Regions from separate parts of the Trinickia sp. HAY1-2D genome, predicted to be linked through region 3. Evidence: predicted binding sites of a transcription regulator. Region 3 holds the regulator's gene; each other region holds the start of a gene.
The links. The regulator HrcA, encoded in region 3, represses chaperone genes, less so after heat shock. The targets are predictions, from matches to a motif close to TTAGCACTCNNNNNNNNNGAGTGCTAA.

Region 1 (4,225 bases), 3.2 Mb from region 3:
ACGCTGTCGCGCAAACCTGGGCGCCGACGCGCGAGCACAAGATGATCCTGAATCTTCCGGCCACGGTCGAAGCCGCTACGCCCAATGTGTTCGCCGACCAGATCGAATGGATGGATCGCAACCTTGCCTGGCGCGACAGCATCGTGCTTTCGGTGCATCCGCACAACGATCGCGGCACGGCAGTCGCAGCGGCCGAGCTGGCGTTGCTCGCGGGAGCCGAGCGCATCGAAGGGTGCCTGTTCGGCAACGGCGAGCGCACGGGCAACGTCGATCTCGTGACGCTCGCGCTGAACCTTTATACGCAAGGCATCGATCCGGGCCTCGATTTCTCCGATATCGACGCGGTGCGCCGCGTCGTGGAGCGTTGCAACGCAATACCCGTCCATCCGCGCCACCCCTACGCGGGCGATCTCGTCTTCACAGCCTTCTCCGGCTCGCACCAGGATGCGATTCGCAAAGGCTTCGCGCGGCGATCGGCCGAGGCGGTTTGGGAAGTGCCCTACCTGCCCGTCGATCCGGCGGACCTCGGTCGCAGCTACGATGCGGTCATACGCGTGAACAGCCAATCGGGCAAAGGCGGCTCGACATTCCTGCTCGAGCGCGGGCTCGGCTTTGCGCCACCGCGCCGCCTGCAAATCGAATTCAGTCATGTCGTGCAGCAAATCGCCGACGAATCCGGCGTCGAAGTCACGGGCGAAGCGATCTGCGAACGGTTCGCCCGCGAATATCTCGGCGTGCGGGGACCGGCCACGCGCACCGACCCCGCCACGGTGCGCTGGCAGCGTCGCGAAGTGGCCCGTATCGGCGGAGACCCGGCGCATGCGCAAGGCGATGCACTCGTCGAAGCGGTGGCGTGCGCGCTCAGCGCCGAGGCCGCCTGCCCGATCGATGTCTGCTCCTACGAGACTGCACGCACGGCCGACGGCGGCTGGGCCGCGTTCGTCGGCTGTCGTGCGGGCAGCGCGCCGCTGCGTTTCGGCGTCGGCGTGCATGCCGATGCCGCGACGGCCGCGGTGGATGCGCTCATCAGCGCGGTGAACAGGTTCGAGTGGAGCGACGACGAGCGTCAGGCCGCAGCGTGAGACGAATACGCTGCCGGTAAGGGAACGCGCGCGCGCCGACGCGTCATTCGAGCGCGCAGCGCGTCGCGTGCCACGCCACGAGACGCCATTGGCCGTCTTCTTGCGCCTGAATGGCCGTATAGGCGATCGGATAGAGCAAGGCGCCGTTGTTCGCTTCCATTTCGATCAACGCGCGCCCCGTCACAACACACGTCTCGCTGCCGACGGGCAACACGTCTTGCGATTGCACTTCGATTTGCCGGTAGCGCCGTCGGCCCGCGGAGATGGCGTCGATGAATTGCTGCTTCGTCTCGCGCTTGCCGTTGGTATGAACGAAGCTCACGTTCTCGGACAGCAACTCGTTGAGCATCGGCACGTCGCCGTCGACCATTGCGCGAAACCGGTCCCGCTCGAGTACGCGAATCGCTTCGATCATCTTTGCCGCCATCGCTCAGCTCCCATGCACCCGAATGCCGCACGGGACATTCGCGTCAGAAGTTGTATTGCAGATATAGCTGGCTGAAATTTATACCAGGATTCGGCTCTTTGATACCGGCATTCGAGACATGTTGAAATCGAAAGCCGGCCTGGTACTGCTGGTGGCCGCCGAATTGCGCGCCGACGCCGACGATCTCGGTGAACTGAAAGGCCGTGCCCATCGAGTAACCATCCTTGATCGTCACACGTGAGACCCCGCGCACACCCGCGCCCGCCTCGATGAATGGGCGAACGGCGCCAGCGCTTTTGATGAAGCGGACCATGGGCTGTACACCGAACGTGTAGACGTCATGACGCGACGTTCCGTTGCCCGGGTGCCAATAGTCCACATGGGCTTCGCCGACGAGAGAAAAATGCCAGCCGCCCATTTCCCACCAATTGATGCCCGGGTCCCAGACGAGGCCCAGGTCGAGCTTGTTGACATCGTGCTCGCCAAATCCTCCTCCGAGCTGCACGCCGAAAGTATCGGCCCGCGCGAGGCCCGGTGCCGCGGCAAGCATGGTGGCCGCCGCCAGTGCCGCTATGACGAAAACGCTCAAGGGACGTTGCCGGATCCGGTTCTTCTTTTTCATTCGCATACTCCGAAGGGGCTCGTTGATGATCGGGCCACTACCACGCGCCATGCGGCCCGAAGCGCGTCTATCTTACGGTATGGTTTTTCCGCGCGTCGTATCGTCTCGCGCAATACACAATCTCGGAAAAAGGGGATGCTTCAGTTCGATTCAACCCCAATTCCTGCTCGCGTCCCCCTTCGCGGCCGGCTTGCGACCAATAGAGTAGAATTGCCTATCGACTCAACGGAATCGATAGCTTCGCGGAACTTCCGGCGCCATTTGAGACTCCAACACTTAGCACTCGGCTTCCGGGAGTGCTAATATCCCCCGGAGTCGTACTTGTGACTGAGCGGTAGTCCGATTTCAAGGAGTTTCCTACGTGAGCAACGCAATGACCCTTCCGAGCCCTCTCGCCCCGGCGTCCGCCATGGCCGCTTCGGCAGGTGCTCTGACGCTCGCGCCAACGTCGATGCTGCCCGGCCAGTTGGGCAACATCGACGCCTACATCCAGGCTGTCAACCGCATTCCGATGCTGACGGCGGAGCAAGAGCGCCGGTTCGCCACTGAATATCGCCTGCACAACAACCTCGATGCCGCGCGTCAGCTCGTGCTGTCGCACCTGCGTCTCGTCGTATCGATCGCACGCAATTATCTCGGCTACGGTCTGCCCCATGCGGATCTCATCCAGGAAGGCAACATCGGGCTGATGAAGGCGGTCAAACGGTTCGATCCCGAGCAAAACGTGCGCCTTGTGTCGTACGCGATCCACTGGATCAAAGCGGAGATCCACGAATACATCCTGCGCAACTGGCGCATGGTGAAAGTCGCGACGACGAAGGCTCAACGCAAGCTGTTCTTCAATCTGCGCAGCCACAAGCAAGGGCTGCAAGCGTTCTCGCCCGACGAGATCGAAGGCCTCGCGAAAGAACTGAACGTCAAACGCGAGGAAGTCACCGAGATGGAAACGCGGCTCTCCGGTGGCGACATCGCGCTCGAAGGGCACGTCGAAGACGGCGAGGAATCGTACGCGCCGATCGCCTATCTGGCGGACGCGCACAGCGAGCCGACGGCCGTGCTGGCCGCCCGTCAACGCGACAAGCTGCAAACGGACGGCATCGCCGAAGCGCTCGAATCGCTCGACGCACGCAGTCGCCGCATCATCGAAGCGCGGTGGCTCAACGTCGACGATGACGGATCGGGAGGCTCGACGCTGCATGAACTCGCCGCCGAGTTCGGTGTATCGGCCGAGCGCATTCGTCAGATCGAAGCGAGTGCGATGAAAAAGATGCGCAACGCCCTGGCCGCGTACGCTTGAGTTTCGTCGGCCCGCCCGTTCGGCGGACCAAAAGAAAGAGCGGCATCAGGTCACCCTGGCCGCTCTTTTGCATTGCCTGAAGCGAGTTCAGGCGCGCATCGACCTCAGACGGGCTGTGGCGAAACGCCCGCGGCCGGCGGGAGGCGCGTGGCCAGTTGCTTGGCGTAGCGCTGGGCCGCAGTGCCGCAGACGATGTGGAACGTATCGGCCGATACCCAGGCAACATCGAGCTCGCCGAGCCGCTGGCGGTCGACTGCGCCCGGATCGCGTACGACTACGCGCAACCGCGTGGCCGCCACGGCATCGAGTGCCGCGACGTTCGTCGCACCGCCGAACACGGCGAGCCAGCGCATCGGATCGGGATCGAGCGGTCCGCTCGGTCCTTGCTCGGCGCCGGCAGCGGCCGGCGCGGCCTGCCCTGCCGGACCTGCCATGGCCGCGCGGATTTCGTCGGCGATCATGTCGGCTTCCGGCCCGATGACGACCTGCACGTTGCGCGCATCGCGCTTGAGTACGCCGCGTGCGCCGATGGCCTTCAACTGCGGCTCCGAAATTTTTTCGGCATCGACCACTGAAAGACGCAGGCGCGTGGTGCAGGCGTCGACGAGCGTCAGGTTCGAAGCACCGCCGAGCGCAGCGATGTAGCGCACGGCACGCGGCGCCGCGGCGCCCGCCGTCGGCGCGACATAACCGCCAGCCCCGAACGATTCGATCTGGGCGTCGGTCGTCGCGGGTTCGCGGCCCGGTGTGGCCATGTTGAACTTGCGGATGAAGAACCGGAACAGCCCGTAGTAGAC
Region 2 (4,225 bases), 190 kb from region 3:
GTTTTGGCGAAGCGCAAGGGGACGCAGAGCGCAAGCGCAGGGCTTGTCCGGCAATGAAACATGGCCTTCTCCAATGTGAGTGGAAAGGCTCATGCTCCCGCAAAGTGCGGTGCGTGGAAATCCGCCAAACGGCCAATGGATCTGGCTGCGGCACAAACAAAAAAACCCCGCATCGCTGCGGGGTTTCGTCTGGACGGACGCGCCGTGAGGCGCGCCCTTCATGCTGCTCGCTGTTGCGCGAGACTTACATGTCCATGCCCATGCCGCCCATACCGCCGGGCATGCCGCCAGGCATCGGCGAGTCCTTCTTCGGCAACTCGGCAACAGCCGCGTCCGTCGTCAGGAGGAGGCCGGCAACCGAAGCGGCGTTTTGCAGCGCCGTGCGCGTCACCTTCGTCGGATCGACCACGCCTGCCTCGACCAGATCGCCGTACTCGCCCGTGGCTGCGTTGTAGCCGTAGTTGCCCTTGCCATTGGCAACGGCCGCCACGACGACGCTGGCTTCTTCGCCACCGTTCGACACGATCTGACGCAGCGGCTCTTCCATCGCGCGCAGCACGATCTTGATACCTGCGTCCTGGTCGGCGTTTTCGCCCTTGACGCTGGCGATCGCCGCGCGAGCGCGGATCAGCGCCACACCGCCGCCGGGCACGATACCTTCTTCAACGGCCGCGCGCGTAGCGTGCAGCGCGTCTTCGACACGTGCCTTCTTTTCCTTCATTTCGACTTCGGTTGCAGCGCCGACCTTGATCACTGCCACGCCGCCGGCCAGCTTCGCCACACGCTCTTGCAGCTTTTCGCGATCGTAGTCCGAAGTGGCTTCTTCGATTTGCGTGCGGATCTGCTTCACACGTGCTTCGATGTTGGCGCCGTCGCCCGCACCGTCGATGATCGTCGTGTTTTCCTTCGCAACTTCGATGCGCTTCGCTTGACCGAGCTCTTGCAACGAGGCCTTTTCGAGCGAAAGACCCGTTTCCTCGGCGATCACCTGGCCGCCCGTGAGGATCGCGATGTCTTCGAGCATCGCCTTGCGACGATCGCCGAAGCCCGGCGCCTTGACCGCAACGGTCTTCAGGATGCCGCGGATGTTGTTCACGACCAGCGTGGCGAGTGCTTCGCCTTCGACGTCCTCGGCGATGATCAGCAGCGGACGGCCAGCCTTCGCGACTTGCTCGAGCACCGGCAGCAGATCGCGGATGTTCGAGATCTTCTTGTCGTGCAACAGCACGAACGGGCTCTCGAGCACGGCGACTTGCTTGTCGGGGTTGTTGATGAAGTACGGGGACAGGTAGCCGCGGTCGAACTGCATACCTTCGACGACTTCGAGTTCGTCGGCGAGCGACTTGCCGTCTTCGACGGTGATGACGCCTTCCTTACCGACCTTGTCCATTGCCTCGGCGATGCGCTCGCCGATCGAGGTGTCGCTGTTGGCCGAAATCGAACCGACCTGGGCGATTTCCTTGTTCGTCGTGCACGGCTTGCTGATCTTCTTCAGCTCTTCGACGGCGGCGATCACCGCTTTGTCGATGCCGCGCTTCAGGTCCATCGGGTTCATGCCCGACGCGACATACTTCATACCTTCGCGGACGATCGACTGAGCCAGCACCGTGGCCGTCGTCGTGCCGTCACCGGCGTTGTCGCTGGTCTTGGAAGCGACTTCCTTGACCATCTGCGCGCCCATGTTCTGGAGCTTGTCTTCGAGCTCGATTTCCTTCGCGACCGAGACACCGTCCTTGGTCACCGTCGGGCCGCCGAAGCTGCGCTCGAGCACGACGTTACGGCCCTTGGGGCCCAGCGTGACCTTCACCGCATTGGCGAGAATGTTCACGCCTTCGACCATCTTGGCGCGTGCGCTGTCGCCGAATACGACGTCTTTAGCTGCCATCTTCTAACTCCTTGAAATCTCAGTGGATATGGATCGGAAGCGTGATTACTTCTGAACGACCGCCATGATGTCTTCTTCGCGCATGACGAGCAGTTCCTGGCCGTCGACCTTCACGGTTTGGCCTGCGTACTTGCCGAACAGCACGCGATCGCCGACCTTGACGTCGAGCGAGATCTGGTCACCCTTGTCATTGCGCTTGCCCGGCCCGATCGCGAGCACTTCACCCTGGTCCGGCTTTTCGGCCGCAGCGTCGGGGATCACGATGCCCGAGGCGGTCTTGGTTTCTTGATCCAGACGCTTCACGATGACGCGATCGTGCAAAGGACGAAGGTTCATACAACACTCCTCTCTGATTGAGACTGAAGAACGCTTAGCTTGGTAGGCCGCCCAGCGACCCGGACGGAACTTGTTAGCACTCACGTGCAGCGAGTGCTAATTATATGGACGGGTTGCCCCGATTTCAAGGAGGGCCGGACGAGGAAGTGAGAATCGTTGCAAATCAGAGGTAGGACACCGGCCATGTAGGCCGCCGCCGACGCGTTGGACGTCGGTGGCCGCGGCCATTCGGCGCTGCTGCGTCCGTTAAGTGAACCATGTATCATTCGTGTGTTCTAATCGCTTCGACCCAAAAGGTCGTGCGAAAATCGCGGCCTGGTTTTCGATCGGAATCTTTTACCGCAACGCCCGCTGTGCAGAATGTACGTTTGCGGTTGACCTTTTCGCGGATCGCTCTTAAGTTCTCGGTATCGCTTCCGATAATGTGCGCAGGTGCCGCAAAACTGGCGGTTGCGCGATGTGATTATGTAATCTGAAGTAGCAACATGGCAGCCAAACCCATCATTCAGTCCACCCGCAGATTGACGCGCCGCGATAGTCGCGCGCTCGTCCGTAGCGTCACGTCCGTCACTCTGACGGACGAACGCCGCGAACAATTGCGTCGATATGCTGCGGATCTCCAAAAAGCGTTCGCGGCACCGCTGCCGCACGGTGTGCGTCGCGGTTAACGCTCGTCGGTGCCGACTCTCGCGCAGCTTGCGCTCCGCAACATCTGTGACCTGACCTCCGCACAGCTCGCGGGTTTCGTGTGCGGCAATCAAGGCCTGGATTCGTTCCTGACAGAAAGCGCTCGCGACTATTCCATGCACGGCCTGACTGAAACGGTCGTCGCCTACGCCCAGGACGACGTGATCCCTGTGGGATTTTTCAGTCTGTCCGCCGATGGGCTTCCGTTGAATTTATCGGAGGCGTTCGAGCTGGGACTGCCGTTCGAGTGTTCGATCAAGTATTTCCCCGCAATCAAGATCACCAAGCTCGCAGTGCGATCGGACCTGCAATCGGCCGGAATCGGACGCGAGCTGACCCGAGCGATCGAGGCGATTGCCTACGGCAACAGCGTATCGGTGCGCTTACTGACGGTCGATGCGGACAACAATCCGCGCACGATCCAGTTCTATGAACGCAATGGGTTTAAAGCCGCCGCGCACAACAAAGTGCGTCAGTCGACGGTGAGCAAGAAACGTCCACAGCGCGGCGCACAGGACGACGCGCCTCGTACCGTCCTGATGTACCGCGATTTATACTCACCGGAAGGGGACACGCCTTTGGCGTTGCCGACACCCGATGTTGCTGAACTCAATCAAAACTTTGCGGTGTAACCGAGCCGGTGACGTCATGGCGCAATACAAATACGGGAATCAGCTGTCACACGTCAACAACGACGCGTTCGACACACTTCATCATCCCGGTGCAACCGCGCCGTTCTCCGGCATATACAAATGCGCGGGCTGTGGCATCGAGGCGGTATCGGCCCATGGCCATTCTCTGCCACCCCAGAATCACCATCAGCACGAGCCCAATCTGGGCCCAATCCGTTGGCGCCTGCTTGTAGCGTCGTCGCATCGCTAAATCCGCCCGCCGTCCGTAACGGCCAGTCGACGCGCGCCGCAATGCAACTGCGCCTCAGAACGACGACGTCGCACCCATCAGCCGTCTAACAAGTAGCAAAGTACTTGAGGCAACGAGCCTAGCTCGGTAACAAAAAACCTGAGTCAATGCGACCGGCCAAGGTAATTGTCGTTCTCTGTAGCCTGCTGCCTGCGATTTGATTCGTTCATCTGTCGGCTTGGTAGTCTGTGCCCGAGTTTGGGGCTGCCGATGTCGGCGCGATCGACACGGCGCTGACGTGCTGAAACAATGAAAAATCGCGTGGTGCAGCGCCTAGGTAAGTGCCGCATCGCGCCCGAAAAGATGGAGGTTTAGGCACATATGCGCCGCTCCCAGCTCGTCCGCACCGATAGACAGACCGAGCCGCCGGTTGCGGCTCGGTCGGCGAGCATGTCA
Region 3 (4,225 bases):
CGCCCGCAAGTGCGCGTACGCCGGTGCGCTTTGGAAGCGCCGCGTCGTCATGCGAGCGCGCCAGCCGCGGCTGGCGCCTGCGCCGGCCAGCCCTGAAGCTGCTGCGCGACGATTTCGCCCAGCGCGGCAATCCAGGCCGGTGCGGCGTTCAGACATGGAATGCGATGAAATTCCTTGCCGCCGGCATGCAGAAATTCGTCGCGGACCTCGATCCCGATTTCCTCGATCGTTTCCAGGCAATCGGCCGTAAAGCCCGGACAGAAGACATCGGCCCGGCGCACGCCGGCCGCCCCGAGCTCGCGCAGGGTCGGCGCGGTGTAGGGCTGCAGCCACTGCGCGCGGCCGAACCGCGACTGGAACGTGACGAGGCATTCGGTGGCCGTCAATCCGAGCGCCGCCGTGAGCATTGCCGCCGTCTGCTGGCATTGGCCGTGGTAGGGATCGCCCAGATCGAGCGTCCGCTTGGGCACGCCGTGGAAACTGAGAATCAGTTTGTCGCCCGAGGCGAAATTCGGGGTGCCATGGACAGCCCAGTACGCCCGCACCTGCTCGGCCAGCGCGCCGATATAGGCCGGATGATCGGCATAGTGCCGCACGGTGCGGATTTCGAGCTGATTGCGCATGCGCCCGAGCGCCGCGAATGCGGCGTCGAACGCGGTCGCCGTGGTCGACGACGAATATTGCGGATACATCGGCATCAACAACACGCGCTCGGCGCCCGCCAGCTTCAACTGGTTGAGCATCGCACCGATGCCCGGCGTGCCGTAGCGCATCGCATACTCGACAATCACTGGATAGTCGTTCGCATGCAGCAGCGTACGCAGCGCTTCGACCTGCTTTTCGGTGTAGACGCGCAACGGCGAGCCTTCCTGCATCCAGACGGACGCGTACTTCCGGGCCGACGAGCGGCCCCGGAACGGCAGGATCAATGCGCGTAACACCGGCTGCCAGACGAGCGCGGGGATTTCCACGACGCGCGGATCCGACAGGAATTGCGCGAGATACCGGCGCACCGCGCGTGGCGTCGGGGCATCGGGCGTGCCGAGATTGATCAGCAGCACGGCGACGCGATGAGACGTGGCAGGCTGCGACGGCAGCTCGAGATCGAAGCGCATGGGCAATCGTAGAAAGGCTTGAGCGGCGCGGCACAAGCTCGGTTCACGTGAAGGGCATTATAGCGAGCCGCCCGTGCTGCCCGACATTCGGCCATCCGGCCAATGGCGGGGCCTCGCCCGCACCGTGCATCATTCGCCCATGGCCCGCCGGCGACCTACCGGTGCCGACGCCGCGCCAAAGTCTAGTGCTGACTGAGCGCGGTCGACAGCAATCGCGCGGTGATGTCGACGATCGGGATCACACGGCTGTAGGCCATGCGCGTCGGCCCGATGACACCGAGCGTGCCGACGATCGTCCCATTGACCTCGTAAGGCGCCGTCACGACGCTCATTTGCTCGATCGGGACGAGATTCGATTCGCCACCGATGAATATCTGTACGCCCTGCGCATGACTCGACACATCCAGCAATTGCAGGAGGCTCGTCTTTTGGTCGAATACGTCGAAAAGCTTGCGCAGCCGCGCCATGTCGGACGAAAGGTCCGCCACTTCGAGCAGATTGCGCTCGCCCGAGATCAGCACCGTTTCGCCGGTGTCGGATTCGTCCGTGCTCGCGGTCACCGCCGCGTGCATGAGCGCCGTCATGTCGCCGCGCAGTTCGTCGATTTCCTCGCGCAGCCGCCGGCGGACCTCGTCGAACGAGAGCCCCGCAAAGTGCGCATTGATGTAATTCGACGCTTCAGTGAGTTGCGAGGGGGAATATTCGCGCCGCGTCGCCATGATGCGGTTTTGGACATCGCCCTCGGGCGTCACGATGATCAGCAAAATGCGCTTGTCGGACAGCCGCATGAATTCGACCTGCTTGAACACGTGGCTGCGGCGCGGCGTCAGCACGACGCCGGCAAATTGCGACAGGTTCGACAGCACGCTGGCCGCCGCCGCGACGACTTTTTGCGGCTCGCCGGGCTGCAGCGTCCGTTTGACGGCCCGTGTGACGGCTTCCTCGTCCGCGACGGATTCGACCGTCAGCATCGTATCGACGAACAAACGGTAGCCCCGCGGCGTCGGGATCCGGCCCGCCGACGTATGCGGACTGGCCACGAGCCCCATCTCCTCGAGGTCCGACATCACGTTGCGGATCGTCGCCGGACTCAATTCGAGCCCGGAATAGCGCGACAACGTGCGCGAGCCGACCGGCTGACCTTCCGCGATATAGCGTTCGATCAGGGTTTTCAACAAGGTTTGTGCGCGTGGTTCTAGCATGACGCAAAATTTTAGCCAATCGCCGATGGTCCCCGGGCCGCCTGGGGGCGTTCGGGTTGCCGCACGGCGGGTCCCGGCGCGCGGCCCGCCCTTCATCGGCACGTCATCATTCTAGCGACAAATCAATATTGCGGGACCGGGTGGAACAACGGTTCTTTTAGGACCCCAGCTATGGTGTAATGCCGGCATGAATATTGGGACCCAGTTCAAGACTGTTGCGCTCGTCGGGCGCAGCAACACGCCCGGCATCGGCGAGCCGCTGGCGGCGCTCGCCGCTTGCATCGCGCAGCGGGGCTTCGAAGTCGTATTCGAAGCCGAGACCGCGCGCGATATCGGCATCGGCGGCTATCCGTCCCTCACGCCGGCCGAAATCGGCGCGCGGGCCGATGTCGCGGTGGTGCTGGGCGGCGACGGCACGATGCTCGGCATCGGCCGCCAGCTCGCGCCCTATCGTACGCCTCTCATCGGCGTCAATCAGGGGCGGCTCGGGTTCATCACCGATATCCCCGTCTCCGAGATGCAGCAGCGCGTGCCGCAGATGCTCGCGGGCAGCTTCGAGCGCGAGGAGCGGACGCTGCTCGAAGCGCGCATCATGCGCGCGGGAGAGCCGATCTATCACGCGCTCGCGTTCAACGATGTGGTGGTCAACCGCAGCGGTTTTTCCGGCATGGCGGAGCTGCGCGTGCTCGTCGACGGGCGCTTCATGTACAACCAGCGCTCGGATGGCCTCATCGTCGCCACGCCGACGGGTTCGACCGCGTATGCGCTGTCCTCGCAGGGCCCCATTCTTCATCCGCAGCTGCGCGGTCTCGTGCTCGTGCCGATCGCTCCGCACGCGCTGTCGAATCGCCCGATCGTCGTGCCGGACGAATGCAAGCTCGGCATCCAGATCATCGGCGGACGCGACGTCAACGTGAATTTCGACATGCAATCGTTTACCGCGCTCGAGCTCAACGACACGATCGAAGTGCGGCGCTCGCGTCACACCGTGCCGTTTCTGCATCCCGTCGGCTATAGCTATTACGCGACGCTGCGGCAAAAGCTCCATTGGAACGAGCATCCGTCCGGCGGCGAGGAACCGGACAACGCGACAGGGCCGCTCTAGACGAGGCGCGCCGACGGACCACGGCGCCCGAGCGGCCTCGGCCGTCGGCAACCCATACGAGAACACGACGTCAACATCACCATTCCCATGCTCCGCCACCTCTCGATACGCGACTTCGTCATCGTCGCCGCGCTCGACCTGGAATTCGATCGCGGCTTTACTGTTTTTTCGGGCGAAACCGGCGCCGGCAAATCGATCCTCATCGACGCACTCGCATTGACGCTAGGCGCGCGCGCCGACGCCGACGTCGTGCGCACCGGCACGAGCCGCGCCGATATCACGGCGGAGTTCAGCGCCACGGCGGAGGTCGAACGCTGGCTCGACGACCAGGCGCTCGCGCGGCCCGAGCCCGACGCAGCGGGCGGCGCGGTCATGCTGCGACGCGTCGTCGATGCCAACGGGCGTTCACGCGCGTTCATCAACGGCACGCCCGCCACGCTCGCGCAATTACGCGAGCTCGGCGAACGGCTCGTCGATATCCACGGGCAGCATGCCCATCAGTTATTGATGCGCCCCGATGCGCAACGCACGCTTTTCGATACCCATGCGGGCCTCACGGCGTCTGCCGCCACGGTGGCAAGCGCGCACCGAAGCTGGCGCGATGCGCAACATGCGCTCGAGCTCGCTCGAACGCGCGATCGCGAGCTGCAGCTCGAGCGCGAGCGCCTCGCATGGCAGCTTGCCGAGCTCGACAAGCTTGCACCGCAAGCCGGGGAATGGGAAGAAATTTCCGCCGAGCACCGTCGGCTCGCGCACTCCGCAAATCTGATCGAAGGCGTGCGCGGCGCCGTCGATGCGCTGTC

Region 1: the regulator HrcA is predicted to act here: its motif matches at 2,408-2,434, upstream of rpoH (RNA polymerase sigma factor RpoH).
Region 2: the regulator HrcA is predicted to act here: its motif matches at 2,295-2,321, upstream of groES (co-chaperone GroES).

What each region holds. Positions count from the first base shown of each region.
Region 1 is NZ_JBPGWX010000002.1:3,878,231-3,882,455, forward strand. Features, by position in the region: gene leuA (2-isopropylmalate synthase) at 1-1,082, shown strand, start outside; gene ACR9ZC_RS25080 (nuclear transport factor 2 family protein) at 1,126-1,509, opposite strand; gene ACR9ZC_RS25085 (acyloxyacyl hydrolase) at 1,553-2,131, opposite strand; gene rpoH (RNA polymerase sigma factor RpoH) at 2,493-3,428, shown strand; gene nagE (N-acetylglucosamine-specific PTS transporter subunit IIBC) at 3,533-4,225, opposite strand, start outside.
Region 2 is NZ_JBPGWX010000002.1:916,545-920,769, reverse strand. Features, by position in the region: gene groL (chaperonin GroEL) at 245-1,885, opposite strand; gene groES (co-chaperone GroES) at 1,931-2,221, opposite strand; gene ACR9ZC_RS11160 (GNAT family N-acetyltransferase) at 2,899-3,540, shown strand.
Region 3 is NZ_JBPGWX010000002.1:725,863-730,087, reverse strand. Features, by position in the region: gene hemH (ferrochelatase) at 48-1,115, opposite strand; gene hrcA (heat-inducible transcriptional repressor HrcA) at 1,298-2,317, opposite strand; gene ACR9ZC_RS10360 (NAD kinase) at 2,505-3,422, shown strand; gene recN (DNA repair protein RecN) at 3,510-4,225, shown strand, end outside.